Regions from separate parts of the Leclercia sp. CFBP8987 genome, predicted to be linked through region 2. Evidence: predicted binding sites of a transcription regulator. Region 2 holds the regulator's gene; each other region holds the start of a gene.
What was found. Region 2 encodes PurR, which represses purine synthesis genes. Its sites were predicted from a motif close to CANGCAAACGTTTGCNTG; they were not measured.
Positions count from the first base shown of each region.

Region 1: purL (phosphoribosylformylglycinamidine synthase) is a predicted target of PurR. The motif match lies at 4,584-4,601, and genes of this name have one in related genera.
Region 3: glyA (serine hydroxymethyltransferase) is a predicted target of PurR. The motif match lies at 4,039-4,056, and genes of this name have one in related genera.

Region 1 is NZ_CM188255.1:3,595,065-3,601,339, reverse strand. Features, by position in the region: gene murQ (N-acetylmuramic acid 6-phosphate etherase) at 1-409, shown strand, start outside; gene SOM40_RS17275 (PTS transporter subunit EIIC) at 420-1,772, shown strand; gene yfhb (phosphatidylglycerophosphatase C) at 1,776-2,411, shown strand; gene tadA (tRNA adenosine(34) deaminase TadA) at 2,442-2,981, shown strand; gene mltF (membrane-bound lytic murein transglycosylase MltF) at 2,863-4,419, opposite strand; gene purL (phosphoribosylformylglycinamidine synthase) at 4,687-6,275, shown strand, end outside.
Region 2 is NZ_CM188255.1:2,023,119-2,029,393, forward strand. Features, by position in the region: gene punC (purine nucleoside transporter PunC) at 1-667, opposite strand, end outside; gene punR (DNA-binding transcriptional activator PunR) at 784-1,716, shown strand; gene purR (HTH-type transcriptional repressor PurR) at 1,713-2,738, opposite strand; gene cydH (cytochrome bd-I oxidase subunit CydH) at 3,034-3,123, shown strand; gene SOM40_RS09720 (MFS transporter) at 3,287-4,453, shown strand; gene sodB (superoxide dismutase [Fe]) at 4,489-5,070, opposite strand; gene SOM40_RS09730 (C40 family peptidase) at 5,193-5,996, opposite strand.
Region 3 is NZ_CM188255.1:3,579,824-3,586,098, forward strand. Features, by position in the region: gene SOM40_RS17190 (DUF5107 domain-containing protein) at 1-758, opposite strand, end outside; gene SOM40_RS17195 (ROK family transcriptional regulator) at 874-2,070, shown strand; gene SOM40_RS17200 (DoxX family protein) at 2,197-2,619, shown strand; gene glyA (serine hydroxymethyltransferase) at 2,668-3,921, opposite strand; gene hmpA (NO-inducible flavohemoprotein) at 4,227-5,417, shown strand; gene SOM40_RS17215 (PAAR domain-containing protein) at 5,859-6,275, shown strand, end outside.

The DNA of each region.
Region 1 (6,275 bases), 1.6 Mb from region 2:
GGCAATCTCCTGTAACCCGGGCTCACCCATTGCCCAGGTCGCTGCAATCGCCATCTCGCCGGTTGTCGGCCCGGAGGCGTTGACCGGCTCCACCCGCCTGAAATCCGGCACCGCGCAAAAGCTGGTGCTGAACATGATCTCCACCGGGGCGATGGTGAAGTTTGGCAAGGTTTACCAGAACCTGATGGTGGACATGAAAGCCACCAACGTGAAGCTCATCGACCGGGCCTGCCGCATGGTGGTGGAAGCCACCGGCACCACCCGTGACGAGGCGGAAGAGGTGTTGAAACAGACCGGGTATGACGTCAAACCGGCCATTCTGATGATCTTAAGCGGGCTGGATGCCGCAGCCGCGCGCGCCAGACTCGACGCGCATCAGGGATTCTTACGTGCGGCATTAGAAAACTAAAGAGGCGTACATGGAAAAAACAGCAGCCCTCGCCAGCGATATCCTTGCGGGTATTGGCGGGGAGAACAACATTCTGCGTCTGGAAAACTGCATGACGCGGGTGCGGGTGGAAGTTCAGGATGATGACAAGCTCGATCTGGCGCGGCTGAAAAAACTGCCCGGGGTCAGCGGCTACGTGAAGCAGGGGGAGCAGCATCAGCTGATCGTCGGCCCTGGCAAGGCTGCGCAGGTCGTGGACGCCATGCGTTCCCTGATGGGCGGGGCGGTGATGGATGATGCCGAGCGTACCAAAGCCCAGGTGAAGGCCAAATACAAAGCCCCGATGAGCGACGCGCTGCGCCAGCTGGCCAACGTCTTTATTCCGCTGATCCCGGCCTTTATCGCCTCGGGGCTGATCACCGGGATCATCAATATCCTGAAACGCCCGGACATTGTTGGCGACTTCGCGACCCACTATCCAAACCTGCTGGGGATCCTCGGCATTTTCGGCAGCGCGGTCTTTGCCATCATGAACATTCTGGTGGGGGTCAACACCGCCAAAGTGTTTGGCGGCTCGCTGGCGATGGGCGGGGTCATGGCGGGGATCCTCTCCAGCCCACAGCTGGCGCAAATCACTCTGTTTGGTGAAGCGCTGCAGCCTGGGCGGGGTGGGGTGATCGCCGTGCTGCTGGTGGTGGTGTTGATGTGCTGGATCGAGAAACGGCTGCGCAACCTCCTGCCGGGCTCGCTGGAGCTGATCTTTAATCCGCTGCTGACAACCTTAATCACCGGCAGCGTGGCGATTATCGCCCTGCAACCGCTGGGTGGCGTGATCTCGGAATCCATCGCCCATGGCGCCTCCTGGGCTATCGATCGCGGTGGCTTCCTCGTGGGCGGGGTACTGTCGGGCACCTTCCTGCCGCTGGTGTTGACCGGCTTACATCAGGGCCTGGTGCCGATCCACGTTGAGCTGGTGCAGGCGCATGGTTACAACGCGCTGCTGCCTATTCTGGCGATGGCCGGTGTCGGGCAGATCGGCGCGGCAATTGCGGTGCTGATGAAAACCCGGAATGAACGCCTGAAAAAGGTCATCAAAGGGGCGCTGCCGGTCGGGCTGCTGGGGATCGGTGAACCGCTGATCTTCGGCGTGACCCTGCCGCTGGGCAAGCCGTTTATCGGTGCCTGTCTTGGTGGTGCGGTCGGTGGGGCGCTCATCAGTTACTGGAAAGTGGCGACCGTTATTACCTTCGGTATTTCCGGATTACCGCTGGCATTAACCATCGTGACCGGAAAAGTCATGCTCTATCTGTTAGGCTATCTGGTAGCGGTTATCGCCGGGTTCCTGTTTACCTGGCTGTTAGGGTTTACTGATCCAGAGGAGTAAGGTTTGGCCAATCACGAGCGTCGCGTAGTCTTTTTTGATCTGGACGGAACGCTGCATCAGCAGGATATGTTCGGCACATTTATGCGCTATTTACTGCGCCGACAACCCCTGAATGCCCTGCTCGTGTTGCCTCTGTTACCCATCATCGGCGGCGTGTTGCTGGTTAAAGGCCGCGCCGCCCGCTGGCCGATGAGCCTGCTGCTGTGGGGCTGCACCTTCGGCCACAGCGAAGCGCGCCTTAAACAGCTGGAGAAAGAGTTTGTCAGCTGGTTTCGCGGGCATGTCACCGCCTTCCCGGTGGTGCAGGAGCGGCTCACCAACTACCTCAACGCCAACGATGCTGACATCTGGCTGATTACCGGCTCGCCGCAGTCGCTGGTGGAGCAGGTCTATTTCGATACCCCCTGGCTGCCACGCGTCAACCTGATCGCCACCCAGATGGGGCGCGCATACGGTGGCTGGGTGCTGACCATGCGCTGCCTCGGCCACGAGAAGGTGGTGCAGCTGGAGAAGAAAATTGGTACCCCGCTGCGCCTCTACAGCGGCTACAGCGACAGCAAGCAGGATAACCCCCTCCTGTACTTCTGCCAGCACCGCTGGCGCGTCACCCCCCTTGGCGAACTTCAGCAACTGGAATGATTTTGTGATTATGCATAGCGGGTGTGTATAATGCGCCCGCTTTTCAGACTGGAGTATGCTGCGTTGTCCGACCTTGAACTTAATCATGAATACTGGATGCGCCATGCGCTCCAGCTTGCCAAACGCGCCTGGGAAGAGGGTGAAGTCCCGGTGGGCGCCGTGCTGGTCCACAATAACCAGGTGATTGGCGAAGGCTGGAACCGCCCGATTGGGCGTCACGATCCCACTGCCCATGCCGAAATTATGGCTCTGCGCCAGGGCGGTCTGGTGCTGCAAAACTACCGCCTGCTGGATACCACCCTCTATGTCACGCTCGAACCCTGCGTGATGTGCTCCGGCGCCATGATCCACAGCCGAATCGGCACGGTGGTGTATGGCGCGCGGGATGAAAAAACCGGGGCGGCAGGTTCGCTGCTGGATGTGCTCAGACATCCCGGCATGAATCATCAGGTCAACGTGATGGGCGGGGTGCTGGCACCAGCGTGTTCGGAGATGCTAAGTGAGTTCTTTCGAATGCGGCGTCAGCAGAAAAAGCAACAAAAGGCAGAATCGAAGTTATCGGGCGAGTAAGTTCATCCGGCGATACCACCGGATAACTTTGCGCCAGCTGCTGGGCCGCCTGCGCCTCTCTCTCTTTCTCCATCAGATACCCCACCAGGCTTATCTGGTATTTGCGGATATTCTCCACGTAGGCGTACGCCTCGTGCCCACGCGCATAGCCATAGGTTAACTTGCTGTAATACGGCTTCAGGCTCAGCATCGGCAGGCGCTGTTTGACGTCTGCCCAACTGTTGGGGTTGCCTTTGGTTTTGGCCGTCAGGGCGCGGGCGTCGATCATATGGGCATAGCCCATGTTGTAGGCCGCCAGCGCAAACCAGATCCGCTCCTCTTCCGGTACTGTCTCCGGCACCTTATCCATCATCGCCTGCAGATAGCGCGCCCCGCCGCTGATGCTCTGCTCGGCATCGGTACGGTCGGTCAGGCCCAGGCTCTGGGCGGTGTTTTTGGTCAGCATCATCAGGCCGCGCACCCCGGTGGGTGAGGTGGCGAGGGCATCCCAGTGCGACTCCTGATAGGAGATAGCGGCCAGCAGGCGCCAGTCGATCTCCTGGGCGTACTTCTCAAACAGCGGCTGCAGATCCGGCAGCACATTATCCACCGCCCGCAGGAAGCTGCGGGTATCGACATAGTCAAAGTCATCCCCATGGCCGAGGTATTTCTCCTCCAGACGCGCCAGGGTGCCGTCCTCATTCATCCCGTTGAAGAAATCGAGCATCGCGGCAGAGAGCGTCTGGTCACCATCGAGCGGGCTGAACCAGGTGACGGGCTGCTCGTCAGTGACGTCCAGCGCCACTGCCAGTTCAGGATGAACACGCTGGAACAGGCTGATGGCTACCGAGTCTGCGATGGTGTAGGGCAGTTTGCCGTCGATGACCTGCTGCAGCAGCGCCGTAGTGCCGAGCTTCTCATCCACCGTCCAGTTGAGGTCAGGGTACTTCTTCTCTTTCAGCGCCCGCAGGTCGTCAATCACCACATGCCCCGGGGCGACGGTGAGCTGTTCAGCGCTGAGGCTGGCAAGGGTGCGCGGGCGCAGGCTGCCGACGCGATAGACCAGCTGCTGCGAGACGGAGTAATAGGTGGGGCCAGGCTGATAGTTTTTGCTGCGCTCGCTGTTATAGACCAGTCCGGCGGCCAGCATATCGGCCTTGCCATTATCCAGGTCGTCAAACAGCTGGCTGATGTTCTGGCGCACGGTGATCCTGAGCTTAACGCCCAGATAGTCAGCAAAGTGCTGTGCCAGCTCGTAGTCCAGGCCAATCGCTTTGTTGTTGATGGCGCTGTAGGTCAACGGCGAGGAGAGGGTACTGACGCGCAGCTCCCCCCGCGCCTGAATGGCGGCGATGCGATTTTCGGCCTTGCCGAACCAGGGGATTGAAGGCCAAAGGGCCGCTGCCAGCAGCAAGGTTACGATGCCGATGAACAGATAATTAATCTTTAATTTTTTCAATAAGTTGATTCTATGCGCTGTCTATTATTCTGCTTTGTCGTCGCCACAGTAAAAACAAGTATTACCAAAGATTTCGCGGCATTTTGCGTAAAGTTACGCCACTTGGCAACTTATTAGCGGGATAGGCAACACCAATGGTTAAATGACGGCGTCGATTTTATTACGACGCAAACGGTTTCGTCGGCGCTCAGGATCCACTATAATGGCGCCCGTTTTCCCCCTTGCGCACACTGTAAGCGCCTCCGGCGCTTCGAAGACGAGAGACTTATGATGGAAATTCTGCGTGGTTCGCCTGCACTGTCTGCCTTCCGTATCAACAAACTGCTGGCACGTTTTCAGGCGGCCGACCTTCCGGTAAGCAATATTTACGCTGAGTATGTCCATTTTGCTGACCTGAATGCTCCCTTAACGGCAGAGGATTTGGTCCGGCTTGAACGCCTGCTGAAGTATGGCCCAAGCCTGAGCAGCCATACCCCAAACGGTAAACTTCTGCTGGTTACGCCTCGTCCGGGCACCATCTCCCCCTGGTCTTCTAAAGCAACCGATATCGCCCGCAACTGTGGTCTGAGCCAGATTGACCGTCTGGAGCGCGGCGTGGCGTATTATGTTGAAGCCTCTACCCTGACTGACGCGCAGTGGGCCGTTGTGGCAACCGAACTGCACGACCGCATGATGGAGAGCGTGTTTGCCTCTCTGGACGACGCGCAGCAGCTCTTCTCCCACCACCAGCCAGCCCCCGTCCAGAGCGTGGACCTGCTGGGTGAAGGCCGTCAGGCGCTGATTGATGCCAACCTGCGTCTGGGCCTGGCGCTGGCGGAAGATGAAATCGACTACCTGCAGGACGCGTTCGTTAAGCTCAACCGCAACCCGAACGACATCGAACTCTATATGTTCGCCCAAGCTAACTCCGAGCACTGCCGCCACAAGATCTTCAACGCCGACTGGGTTATTGACGGCGAGCAGCAGCCGAAGTCGTTGTTCAAAATGATCAAAAACACCATGGAGAAAACCCCTGACCACGTGCTGTCTGCTTATAAAGACAACGCCGCGGTGATGGAAGGTTCCGAGGTGGGCCGCTTCTTCGCCGATCGCGAAGCAGGGCGCTATGACTTCCATCACGAGCCTGCGCATATCCTGATGAAGGTCGAAACCCATAACCACCCGACGGCGATCTCGCCGTGGCCGGGTGCAGCGACCGGTTCCGGCGGCGAAATTCGTGACGAAGGCGCTACCGGTCGTGGGGCAAAACCAAAAGCGGGTCTGGTGGGCTTCTCCGTTTCCAACCTGCGTATTCCGGGCTTTGAACAGCCATGGGAAGAGGATTTCGGTAAGCCGGAGCGCATTGTGACTGCGCTTGATATCATGACCGACGGCCCGCTGGGCGGCGCGGCGTTTAACAACGAATTTGGTCGTCCGGCCCTGAACGGCTATTTCCGTACCTACGAAGAGAAAGTGGAGAGCCACAACGGCGAAGAGCTGCGCGGCTACCACAAACCGATCATGCTGGCGGGCGGGATCGGCAACATCCGCGCCGATCACGTGCAGAAAGGCGAGATCGTGGTGGGTGCGAAGCTGATCGTACTCGGCGGTCCGGCGATGAACATCGGTCTGGGCGGCGGGGCGGCTTCCTCTATGGCCTCCGGCCAGTCTGATGCGGATCTCGATTTTGCCTCCGTACAGCGCGACAACCCGGAGATGGAGCGCCGTTGCCAGGAAGTGATCGACCGCTGCTGGCAGCTGGGCGACGCCAACCCAATTCTGTTTATTCACGACGTCGGCGCGGGCGGTCTCTCCAACGCCATGCCGGAGCTGGTGAGCGACGGCAACCGCGGCGGTCGCTTCAATCTGCGCGACAT
Region 2 (6,275 bases):
GCCAGGCGAAGAAGCTCGCAGAGCAGGCGGCATAAATCAGGACGTTGCCGCGATAGGTACGCGAGCGCAACAGCGATAAAAAGGTGACGCGTTGTTTAGGTTGTTCATTTTTCACTGCCGCTGGCTTCAGGCTAAAGGCCGGGATCATCAGCACCAGGGTGATAACAAACAGCACCGCAAAAATCGCCTGCCAGCTGAAATGGGCGAGGATCCAACTGCCGAGCAGCGGGGCCAGCGCCGGAGAGAGTCCGACCAGCGGCATGATGGTGGCAAAAATACGGTTAGTGCGCGAGGCCGGGTAGTAGTCGGTCACCAGCGCCTGCCATGTGACCGCTGCGGCACAAACCCCCACCGCCTGGATGAAGCGCAGCACCAGCAGCCAGGTGGCATCGCGAACCCACAGCATACCGAGGCAGCCGAGAGCGAAAATGGCTAAGCCCGCCAGTAAAACCGGCTTACGGCCGAAGCGGTCGGACATCGGTCCCCACAGCAGCTGAGCAAAGGCAAAGCCCGCCAGGAACAGGCTCAGGCTGGCGCTGATGGCCGCCGCTGGGGTCTGCAGATCTTCCTGCATGATGGCGAAGGCAGGCAGGTACATATCGGTGGCGAGAAAGCCCAGCACGCTTAAGCCGCCGAGCCAGACTAAAAATCCTTTCCCGGGTGTCATTATTTTATTACTCCGTTTGGGCGCAGGTTTGGGTAGCCGCTGAGTGTAGGGAGTGCAAACCCGCTTGTGAAACGCTAATATTTGGCGGTTGCATTCAAAAATTTTGCAGGCAGAAAATGTGGTCAGAATATTCTCTTGAAGTGGTGGATGCTGTAGCGCGTAACGGCAGCTTCAGCGGAGCAGCGCAGGAGCTGCATCGCGTCCCGTCCGCCATCAGCTACACCGTGCGTCAGCTGGAGGAGTGGCTGGCGGTACCGCTGTTTGAGCGGCGTCACCGGGATGTGGAACTCACGCCTGCCGGGACGTGGTTTCTCAAAGAGGGGCGGTCTGTTATCAAAAAAATGCAGATCACCCGCGAACAGTGCCAGCAGATCGCCAACGGCTGGCGGAGCCATATCTCCATTGCGGTGGATAATATCGTGCGCCCCGAGCGCACCCGGCAGATGATTGTCGATTTTTACCGCCACTTTTCCGACGTCGAGCTGCGGGTCTCGCAGGAGGTCTTCAACGGCGTCTGGGATGCGCTGGCGGACGGCAGGGTGGAGATGGCGATCGGCGCCACCCAGGCGATCCCGGTCGGGGGGCGCTATGCGTTTCGTGATATGGGCACCCTGAGCTGGATCTGCGTGGTGGCCAACCATCATCCGCTGGCCGCCATGGAAGGACCGCTCAGCGATGATACCCTGCGCAACTGGCCCTCGCTGGTGCGCGAGGACACCTCCCGCTCGCTGCCGAAACGCATCACCTGGCTGCTGGATAACCAGCGGCGGATCGTCACTCCGGACTGGGAATCGTCCGCCACCTGCCTCTCGGCTGGTCTGTGCGTGGGGATGGTGCCGGTGCATTTTGCCCGGCCGTGGATCGACAGCGGGAAGTGGGTCGAGCTGACGCTGGAAAATCCCTTCCCGGATGCGGCCTGCTGCCTGACCTGGCAACAAAACGATATGTCACCGGCCCTGGCCTGGCTGCTGGATTATCTGGGAGACAGTGAAACGATGAACCGGGAGTGGCTGCGGGAGCCAGAGGTGCTGGCTCCCGGAGAGGATTAACGGCGGTAGTCGCGGAACGGACCATCCGCCACGGAACGGCGTTCGATCAGGCGCGGATGCACCTCAATTGACTGGGACTCTTCGCGCTTATTGACGATACGGTCCAGCAGCATGTTGAAGGCGGTCTCCCCCAGCGAATCTTTTGGCTGGTGGATGGTGGTCAGCGCCGGGGTAAAGAAGCGGGCGTTGCGCACGTTATCATACCCGATCAGCGAAACGTCCTGCGGAACGCGCAGGCCCATCTCATCGGCAGCACAGAGCGCACCCATTGCCATAATGTCTCCGCCACAGAAGATGGCGGTCGGGCGCGGACTCTGGGAGAGGATCTGCTGCATGGCGCGGTAGCCAGACTCCGGTTCAAAGTCGCCCTGCACGATCCAGTTTTCCGGGACCGTGATTAAGGCCTCTTCCATCGCTTTCATAAAGCCCGCCAGACGTCCGGCACCGGTGTTGCGCTCCAGCGCTCCCGGGATCACGCCGATTTCGCGGTGACCGCGTTCAATCAGATAACGTCCGGCCATGTAGCCGCCCTCAAAGGCGTTATCGATCACCGAGTCGGTAAAGTCGGCCTTCGCTTCGCCCCAGTCCATCACCACCATCGGAATATTGCGATACTCTTCCAGCATCGACAGCAAGGATTCCGGGTATTCGGAACACATCACCATCAGGCCGTCGACGCGCTTCTGCGCCATCATCGACAGATAGGCGCGCTGTTTTTCCTGGCTGTTCCAGGCGTTGCCGAGGATCAGGGTGTAGCCCTTCTGGAAGCAGTTCTTCTCAACTGCTTCAATAATTTCCGCAAAATAGGGCGCTTCGCTGCTGGTCGCCAGCAGGCCGATCGATTTGGTGTGATTAACCTTCAGACTGCGGGCTACGGCGCTGGGAGAGTAGTGCAGCTCTTTAATGGCCGCCCAGACGTTGTTACGGGTCTCTTCCGCGACAAAGCGGGTTTTGTTAATAACATGTGATACGGTTGTAGTGGAAACGTTTGCGCGTTTCGCCACGTCTTTAATTGTTGCCATCAGATGTCACTCCAGACCATATCTAAGCTCCTGAAAAACCAATAGGTAAACGTTTGCCTTCACTCGCCCTAATTGCGCAATTTGAATTGCGGTACGCCGGGAAAACGACACAGGACGTCAGGAGGGGGTCAATGGCCGGTACGCTAATAAATTTAGCGTGGAATTTTGTCTTATCTTGGCCAAAAGGGGAAGAGCAAAAACCGATATCAATCTAAATCCAGCAAGATTTTTACCCGGAACTGTGTAAAAATGAGCAGGCTCACTCTTCATAGGGTGATTAAAAGGAGAAAAATTGATGAGTACCGATCTTAAGTTTTCGCTGATTACCACCATTATTGTTCTGAGTCTGATTGTTGCCAGCGGTCTGACTGCGGCACTGCACTGATTGATGCGGGAGAGTTCCGCTCTCCCTCGTTCCTGCGCTGATTGTTACGCGCCCGGCAAAAATCTTTTGCCAAATTGTTAACTTCTCATTTTTTGTGATTGGTGTCATGCTTTCGCCTTCATTGTTCTGTGTCGCCTGACGACACGGTGTCTGGAGTTGAAGTATGAGAATCAATTTTCCGCTGCTGGCCCTGGCCATTGGCGCCTTTGGTATCGGCACAACCGAATTTTCCCCGATGGGCCTGCTGCCGGTTATCGCCCGGGGCGTGGATGTCTCAATTCCCGCTGCGGGCATGCTGATCAGCGCCTACGCCATCGGCGTGATGGTGGGTGCGCCGCTGATGACCCTGCTGCTGTCCCATCGCGGTCGCCGTAACGCGCTGATCTTCCTGATGGCGATCTTTACCGTCGGTAACGTGCTGTCGGCGCTCTCCCCGGATTACACCACCCTGATGCTGTCCCGAATTCTGACCAGCCTGAACCACGGCGCCTTCTTTGGCCTCGGGTCGGTGGTCGCTGCCAGCGTAGTGCCGAAGCACAAGCAGGCCAGCGCCGTCGCCACCATGTTTATGGGCCTGACCATCGCCAATATCGGCGGCGTGCCGGCCGCAACCTGGATGGGTGAAGTGATTGGCTGGCGCATGTCTTTCCTGGCCACCGCGCTGCTGGGCGTGGTCTCAATAATCGCGCTGTTCTTCTCCCTGCCAGCGGGCGGGGCGGGTGAAAAGCCGGAGGTGCGCAAAGAGCTGGCGGTCCTGCTGCGTCCGCAGGTGTTATCTGCGTTGCTGACCACCGTGCTCGGGGCTGGCGCGATGTTTACGCTCTACACCTACATTGCCCCGGTGCTGCATGATATCAACCAGGCGACGCCGGCCTTTATCACCGCCATGCTGGTGCTGATTGGCGTTGGTTTCTCCATCGGCAACTATCTTGGCGGCAAACTGGCGGACAAGTCTGTGAGCGGCACCCTGAAAGGCTTTTTACTCCTGCTGATCGTGATCATGCTGGCTATTCCGTGGCTGGCGCGTAGTGAAGTGGGCGCGGCCGTGGCGATGGTAGTCTGGGGTATGGCGACCTTTGCGGTGGTTCCGCCGCTGCAGATGCGCGTTATGCGCGTGGCCAGCGATGCGCCAGGCTTATCGTCGTCGGTAAATATCGGTGCTTTTAACCTGGGGAATGCGCTGGGGGCGGCTGCCGGTGGGGCAGTTATTTCCAGCGGGATGGGTTACAGCTTTGTCCCGGTGATGGGGGCGATTATTGCAGCCCTGGGACTTATTCTGGTCTTTGCCTCCGGGCGAAAACAACCCGAGCCGGTTTGCGCCACCGAATAAAAATAACGCCGAAGGAGTTCCCTTCGGCGTTTTCATTATGCCGCGAAGTTCTTCGCCACAAATTCCCAGTTTACCAGCGCCCAGAAGTGCTCAAGGTAGTTCGGGCGCGCATTACGGTAATCGATGTAATACGCATGTTCCCAGACGTCGACGGTCAGCAGCGGGGTAGCGCTGGTGGTTAACGGCGTTCCCGCGTTAGACGTAGAGACGATGGCCAGCTTGCCGTCGGCCTCTTTAACCAGCCAGGTCCAGCCTGCGCCAAAGTTTTTCACCGCGGCATCGGTAAACTTCGCTTTAAATTCCGCGAAGCTGCCGAATGCAGCAGCGATGGCCGCAGCCAGTTCGCCCGTCGGTTCGCCGCCTGCATTGGGTGCCAGGCAGTGCCAGTAGAAGGTGTGGTTCCACACCTGAGCAGCATTGTTGAATACGCCGCCGTCGGACGTGCGCACGATCTCTTCCAGGGTTTTCCCTTCGAAGGCGGTACCGCCGATCAGGTTGTTCAGGTTAGTGACGTAGGTCTGGTGGTGTTTGCCGTAGTGGTATTCCAGGGTCTCCGCCGAGATATGCGGGGCCAGGGCGTCTTTTGCATACGGTAATGCAGGTAATTCAAACGACATTGCTTCTCTCCTTATTATAGTGATCCATTCAATAACCCTATTGAATGAAGGGGTAGGGTAGCAAATTGAAAGCCTATGTAAAATAGGAACTTACCCCGCTGAGACGCCAGCGGGGCAGGGGATTAACGGAGGGTGTTGGCCTTCATCACGCGACGTGCGCCGACGTAATGACGTTGCCAGTAGTCTTCGCTCAGGGAGGTGATCTGAATGTCCTGGCCGGTGCGTGGCGACTGAATAAATTTGCCATTACCAACGTAGACGCCGACGTGATCGGCGGTGCCGCGACCCTGGGTGCGGAAGAACACCAGGTCGCCGCTCTCCAGCTCACCGCGATCGACCGGAGAGGCGTCACGCAGGTGGTACATTTCGTTGGCGGTGCGCGGAATGCGGAATTTAACCAGATCTTTATAGGCGTAATAGACCAGACCGCTGCAGTCGAAGCCAGTACGCGGCGAACTGCCACCCCAGCGATAAGGTTTACCAATCTGACCCATCAGCTTATTCATTGCCGTCTTCTGGGCTTTTTGCACCCGGACTTTATGCGCTTCGGCAAGGGTAGTGGTTTTGCTGGTTTTAACGCAATGCGCTTTACGCCCTTTGCGGGCAGTGCATTTTTCTGTCACAACGCGGGAGGCGGTTTGCGTGGTTCGGCTGGCGCTGCGGGAGGTGGTTCGGCTTTTTTTACTGGAATTCGTTGACTGTGTTTTAGCGAGGCTTTTTTTGGTGCTGCTCTTTTTACTGGTGCTCTCTTTTTTTGCGGTTTTGCTGGTACTGCTTTTTTTCTTGGGTTCGGTCGCTTTCGCCAGATGCGTTTTATGCGCGGCAGAAGGCCGCGCCTGCTCTGAGGCGTTAGCCATCGGCGTGAATGTGAGAGAAGTAAACAGCAAAGCACAGAGCGTGATCGAGAATGTATTTATTCGCGCCACTGGGCAATCCTCTGGTAATTGCAGGTTATAAATAAACCGGCTTATGATTTACAAAACTCGTCGATTCTAATCTATAAAAAGGCCCGGCGTTAATAAACTTTTTGCATCTAAAACTGTGTTTCGTTAGCGAGTGCAAAAAATCAGAATTTCATTGGGGCGATTTGTGCATTACCTGAACAAAAGCGCCGGTAATCGCGCGATAAGTTAGGTTGTGTATGCAACTTTAAGGGACGCGCGGTAAAATCATATAAGTGACAAAAATGTTATTTTCCGTTGTCG
Region 3 (6,275 bases), 1.6 Mb from region 2:
GAGGTCGGGACCGGCACGTTTTTGTAGCGCGAGATGTCCACGCCCGCCGAGTAGTCGACTTTATAGTAGGTGCCGGTGGCGATCGGGAAAGCCGAGACTGCACGCTTGCCGTGGTCAAACACCGCCGTGACGTCCGGCGGGAAGACGCTCTGATGATCGTCCCCGCCCTTCACCGCCGGGTTGGCCCACCACAGGAAGTGGCGCGGCGTGGCGTTGCCGTTGAAGACTTTGCCGGTGATCTCAATCAACGCCCGATCCGGGTAGAGCGTAAAGCCAGTCATCACCTGCAGGCCGCGCATTGGCTCGGCCTCACCCAGCCAGACGGTCTGCGCCCCGCCATCCTGCTGCTGGATGGTCACGTCAACCGGCATAAAGGTGGTCGGGCGATGGTGCTGCGGCCAGTTAAACTCGATCCCGCCGGAGATCCATGGCCCCAGCAGGCCCACCAGCGCCGGTTTCACCACCTCGTTGTAGTAGACGAAATCACGCTCCTGAACTTTGTCATATGCGCGATGAATACGTCCGCCCAGCTCCGGCAGCAGCATGATGCGAATGAAGTCGTTTTCCATCCACACCGCCTGGTAATCACGCATCTCGCGGGTCCCGGTCAGGGTATCGGTCACGCCGTAGGGATAGACCGCGCCGGAGGAACCCTGGTACACGCGTTTTTCCAGGAACATCGGGTTAGTATCTTCTGCGCCGGTGGTCCATGTCGGTAAGGCGATGGTTTCCCGCCAGACGTTAACTGCTCCAGACATAATCACACTCCAGTAAACAAATAACAGTGAAAGACGATAAGATGGCAGTGTAGAGAGGAATTCAGCGCGCTGATTGCGTAATGCTCACGCAATACTATTAACGGAGTTTAGTGAAATGCAGATAGCCGGTCTGAACAACCAGCGGGTGCGGCAGCATAACCGACGCACAATCATGGCGCTGATCTGGCGCTATAAGCGTCTGAGCAAATCGCAGCTGGCCCAGCACACCGGGCTGTCAATCCCCGCCGTCAGTAAGATTCTGGATGAGCTGGTGGCTGACAATAAGCTGGCGCATTCCAGCGAAAACCTCAGCACCCGAGGGATGAACAGCGGTCACTACCAGATCCCGGATGAGGGTCCACTGATACTCTGCATGAATGTCAGCCCCACCAGCATTGAAAGCCAGCTGATCGACGGGCGCATGTCACCCCTGGGGGATTTTACCTGGACCGACGTCAACGCCCGCACCCCAGAGGCGCTGTTGCAGGCCATCGAAAGCCTGTGGCAGCAGCAGCGTAAACGCTGGCCCGGGCAGCGGATTAACCTGGCACTCGGGATCCACGGCCAGGTGGATACCGCCACCGGAGTGTCCCAGATCATGCCCCAGGCACCGTGGAAAAAACCGATTGAGATTAAGTATCTGCTGGAAGAAAAACTCGGCATCACGGTGATGGTGGATAACGACTGCGTGATGCTGGCCCTGGCGGAAAAATGGCAAAACCCGGCCAACCGCGACGATTTTTGCGTGATTAACGTCGATTACGGCATCGGCTCCTCGTTCGTCATTAATGGCCAGGTCTATCGCGGCACGCTCAACGGCAGCGGGCAGATTGGCCACACCATTTTTGATCGCGACGGCGTGGCCTGCGCCTGCGGGCGATACGGCTGCCTGGAGACGGTCGCCTCCCTGTCGGCCTTAAAAAAACAGGCGCGGCTGTGGCTGAAATCACAACCCGGCTCCCTGAGTCTCGACCCGGATACCCTGACCAGCCTGCAGCTGCTGGATGCCTGGCGTCAGGGTGACGTGAATATTCAGCGCTGGGCCGACGAGGCCGCTAACGCCATCGGGCTGACGCTCTACAATCTGCTCAATGTGCTCAACATCAACCAAATCTGGTTCTATGGTCGCAGCTGCACCTTCGGCGAACGCTGGCTGCAAACCATTAATCGCCAGATCGGCTTTACACCCTTCGATCAGGGGGATGCGGTGCGTAACCGGCAAACGGAGATCGCTTTTGGCGGCTTAACCCGGCAGCAGCAGATTATCGGTATTGGTTATCTGTTTGTGGAGGATGCGCTGGAGGCAGGCTGACGGGAACCTGCCGCAGACAGGAAAATTTACATCACCCTGATGCCTGATTTATGAAGAAAACCTGAATGGCGGACCGGCATTTTGTGTATTAGCTTTAAGATAAATCCCACTCATATCGAGCCTGCCATGAACAGATTACGCTATTTCGATTTCGGTCACTCCCGGGCGCTGATCCTGTTGATCGCCCGCCTCGCTCTGATCCTGCTGTTTATTATTTTTGGCGTGCCGAAGATGTTTGGTTTTGACGGCACGGTGCAGTACATGGCGAAGCTCGGCGCCCCGATGCCGATGCTGGCGGCCATCGTGGCGGTGATCATGGAGGTGCCCGCCGCCATTCTGATCGTGCTCGGCTTTTTTACCCGTCCACTGGCGGTGCTGTTTGTCTTTTATACCCTGGGTACGGCGGTGATTGGTCACCACTACTGGGATATGAGCGGCGATGCGGTGATGCCGAACATGATTAATTTCTTCAAGAACATCAGTATCGCCGGCGGGTTTCTGCTGCTGGCGGTCGCCGGGCCGGGGGCTATCTCCATCGACCGACGTTAGCCATAAAAAAAGGCCGCATAAGCGGCCTTTTTGTTCTGCGGGGCAGAATTAGGCGTAAACCGGGAAGCGCGAGCAGATATCGAGCACTTTGGCTTTCACGCGTTCGATAACGGCTTCGTCATTGATGTTGTCCAGCACGTCACACATCCAGCCAGCCAGCTCTTTCACTTCCGCTTCTTTAAAGCCGCGGCGAGTCACAGCCGGAGAACCGATACGGATACCGGAAGTCACGAATGGGCTCTTCGGATCGTTTGGTACGCTGTTTTTGTTGACGGTGATGTTGGCGCGGCCCAGGGCAGCGTCAGCTTCTTTACCGGTCAGGTTTTTATCCACCAGATCCAGCAGGAACAGGTGGTTTTCAGTGCCGCCGGAGACCACTTTGTAGCCACGGTTCAGGAACACTTCCACCATCGCTTTGGCGTTTTTGGCAACCTGCTGCTGGTAAACTTTGAACTCAGGCTCCATCGCTTCTTTCAGCGCCACAGCTTTGGCTGCGATCACGTGCATCAGCGGGCCGCCCTGCGCGCTTGGGAATACCGCAGAGTTCAGTTTCTTATACAGATCGTCGTCGCCGCCCTTCGCCAGGATCAGTCCACCGCGTGGACCCGCCAGGGTTTTGTGGGTGGTGGTGGTGACCACGTGAGCGTGTGGAACCGGGTTCGGGTAAACGCCTGCGGCGATCAGACCCGCCACGTGCGCCATGTCGACGAACAGGTATGCGCCGATGCTGTCGGCGATTTCACGCATTTTTGCCCAGTCAACCACGCCGGAGTAAGCAGAGAAGCCACCGATGATCATCTTCGGTTTGTGCTCTTTAGCCTGCTTCGCCATGTCTTCGTAGTCAATTTTACCGGTCTCATCAATACCGTAAGGGATGATGTTGTAGAGTTTGCCGGAGAAGTTAACCGGGGAGCCGTGAGTCAGGTGACCGCCCTGCGCCAGGTTCATACCCAGCACGGTGTCGCCCGGCTGCAGCAGCGCGGTGTAAACAGCGAAGTTAGCCTGAGAGCCGGAGTGCGGCTGCACGTTAGCGTAGTCTGCGCCAAACAGCTCTTTGGCACGGTCGATCGCCAGCTGCTCAACGATATCCACATACTCGCAACCGCCGTAGTAGCGCTTGCCCGGGTAACCTTCAGCGTATTTGTTGGTCAGCTGAGAGCCCTGCGCCTGCATCACGCGCGGGCTGGTGTAGTTTTCGGAGGCGATCAGTTCGATGTGCTCTTCCTGACGTACTTTTTCCTGCTCCATAGCCTGCCACAGTTCGGCATCATAATCGGCAATGTTCATTTCACGCTTTAACATCCGCATCTCCTGACTCAGCTAACAAGTAAATTTTTGCCTGAAAAAGGCGGTCCAGTTGGACGACGGGCAACAGTATAACTGATTAGCAGAGTGATAACAGGTCTTGACAAACGATTTTACGCAAACGTTTACCTACCCGCCACGCAAGGGTTTGAGCAATAACGCTCTCACCCTGTAAACTGGATTTCTTTTCAGGTTTGTGATGCAGTTAATTCACGTTGCAAAGAACCATTTACAACGCAGGGTTATTTTTTATAAGATGCATATAAAATACATCATTAAAGTAACATTTGAAGGAAGCTGCTATGTTAGACGCTCAAACCATCGCTACCGTTAAAGCCACCATTCCCCTGCTGGTTGAAACCGGCCCGAAACTTACCGCCCATTTTTACGATCGCATGTTCGCGCACAACCCGGAGCTCAAAGAGATTTTCAACATGAGCAACCAGCGTAACGGCGATCAGCGTGAAGCGTTATTCAACGCCATTGCCGCCTACGCCAGCAACATTGAGAACCTGCCGGCGCTGCTGCCAGCGGTGGAAAAAATTGCCCAGAAACACACCAGCTTCCAGATCAAACCCGAGCAGTACAACATCGTGGGCAGCCACCTGCTGGCGACGCTGGATGAGATGTTCAGCCCGGGCCAGGAAGTGCTGGACGCGTGGGGCAAAGCTTACGGCGTGCTGGCCAACGTGTTTATCAAACGTGAAGCGCAGATCTACAGCGAAAACGCCAGCAAGAACGGCGGCTGGGAGGGCACCCGCGCCTTCCGTATCGTGGAAAAAACGCCGCGCAGCCAGCTTATTACCAGCTTTGAATTTGAGCCGGTCGACGGTCAGCCGGTTGCCGATTACCAGCCGGGCCAGTATCTGGGCGTGTGGCTGAAGCCTGAAGGCTTCCCGCATCAGGAGATCCGCCAGTACTCCCTGACCCGCAAGCCAAACGGCAAAGGCTATCGTATTGCGGTGAAACGCGAGGAAGGTGGTCAGGTCTCGACCTGGCTGCACAACGAAGCCAACGTCGGTGATGTGGTACATCTGGCCGCACCGGCGGGTGATTTCTTTATGGCGGTGGATGCTAATACGCCAGTGACGCTGATCTCCGCGGGTGTCGGTCAGACTCCAATGCTGGCGATGCTGGATACCCTGGCGAAATCGCAACATCAGGCGCAGGTGAACTGGTTCCACGCCGCAGAAAATGGCGAAGTGCATGCGTTTTCTGATGAAGTGAAAACTCTGGCTGCCGGTCTGCCGCACTTTACCGCGCATACCTGGTATCGCCTGCCGACAGACGATGACCGCGCCGCAGCGCGCTTCGACAGCGAAGGTCTGATGGCGTTAAGCCAGCATAAAGATCACTTCCACGCGCCGGAGATGCAGTTCTACGTTTGTGGCCCGGTGGCGTTTATGCAGTATGCCGCGGCGCAGTTGGTTGAGCTGGGGGTGAATAAAGAGAACATTCATTACGAATGCTTCGGCCCGCATAAGGTGCTGTAATGCAAAAAGCCCCTCTTCTGGAATAAGCCCATAAAGTTGGACTGTTCATGTTAAGCGGTTTTCAGGGCCTGGGTTCGGTAGTCTACCGGACTCAGGCCTTTTAATTTCAGGTTTGTCCGCTCCAGATAGATTTCTCTATCAGAGCATTATTCAAGCATTTCCCTTTGCACAATATGCTTCGCTTCATGCTCTGGCCTTCAATTAAGCCTGATAGCCTGCCATCAGATACTGTCAGCCCCGCTCCGAGCGCAATAAAGGCGCACCTTCTGCATCGAGCTTTGAGAACGTATACCACCTTCATCACTGGCTTTTCCGACAGGCTGTAAGAGAAATTTTCCCGCTGAGGAGGTCCAATATTGGCGACAGGTAAAGCTATTTACCCTGAAGCTACCCAGTGTATGATGGGATACTTATTAACCACACAAACAAAAAGGATTTTATATGTCACAGCAATACACCAATGAACTGCCCCCAGAAATGGCGGCTTCATTATCAATGCCGCCGTTCTCAGCAGAGCAGAAAGCGGCGATGCCGGATAGCGCACGGGAGCTTGTCGAAGCACAGGAAGCTTTTATGTGTGATCATCCGGCGACGGCGATTTTCCGGATTGCCGTTGATGGCAGTCTGACAGCACGAGGTGGTGTGGTGCGGGCAGCATGGAATGGTGGTGAGATTGAGCTTGAGGGCGGGCGCAGGGTCAATATCGCGCTGGAAGGCGATGAGGTGGTTTACCCTGACGGCACTAACGCACGGATTATCAACGGCTGCGGAAAGAACATCACTAAAAACGAGCGCGGGATTGCGCTTGTGGACAGCCTTCTGAGCAACGGCGACCAGATTATCAGTACACCGCAGGCA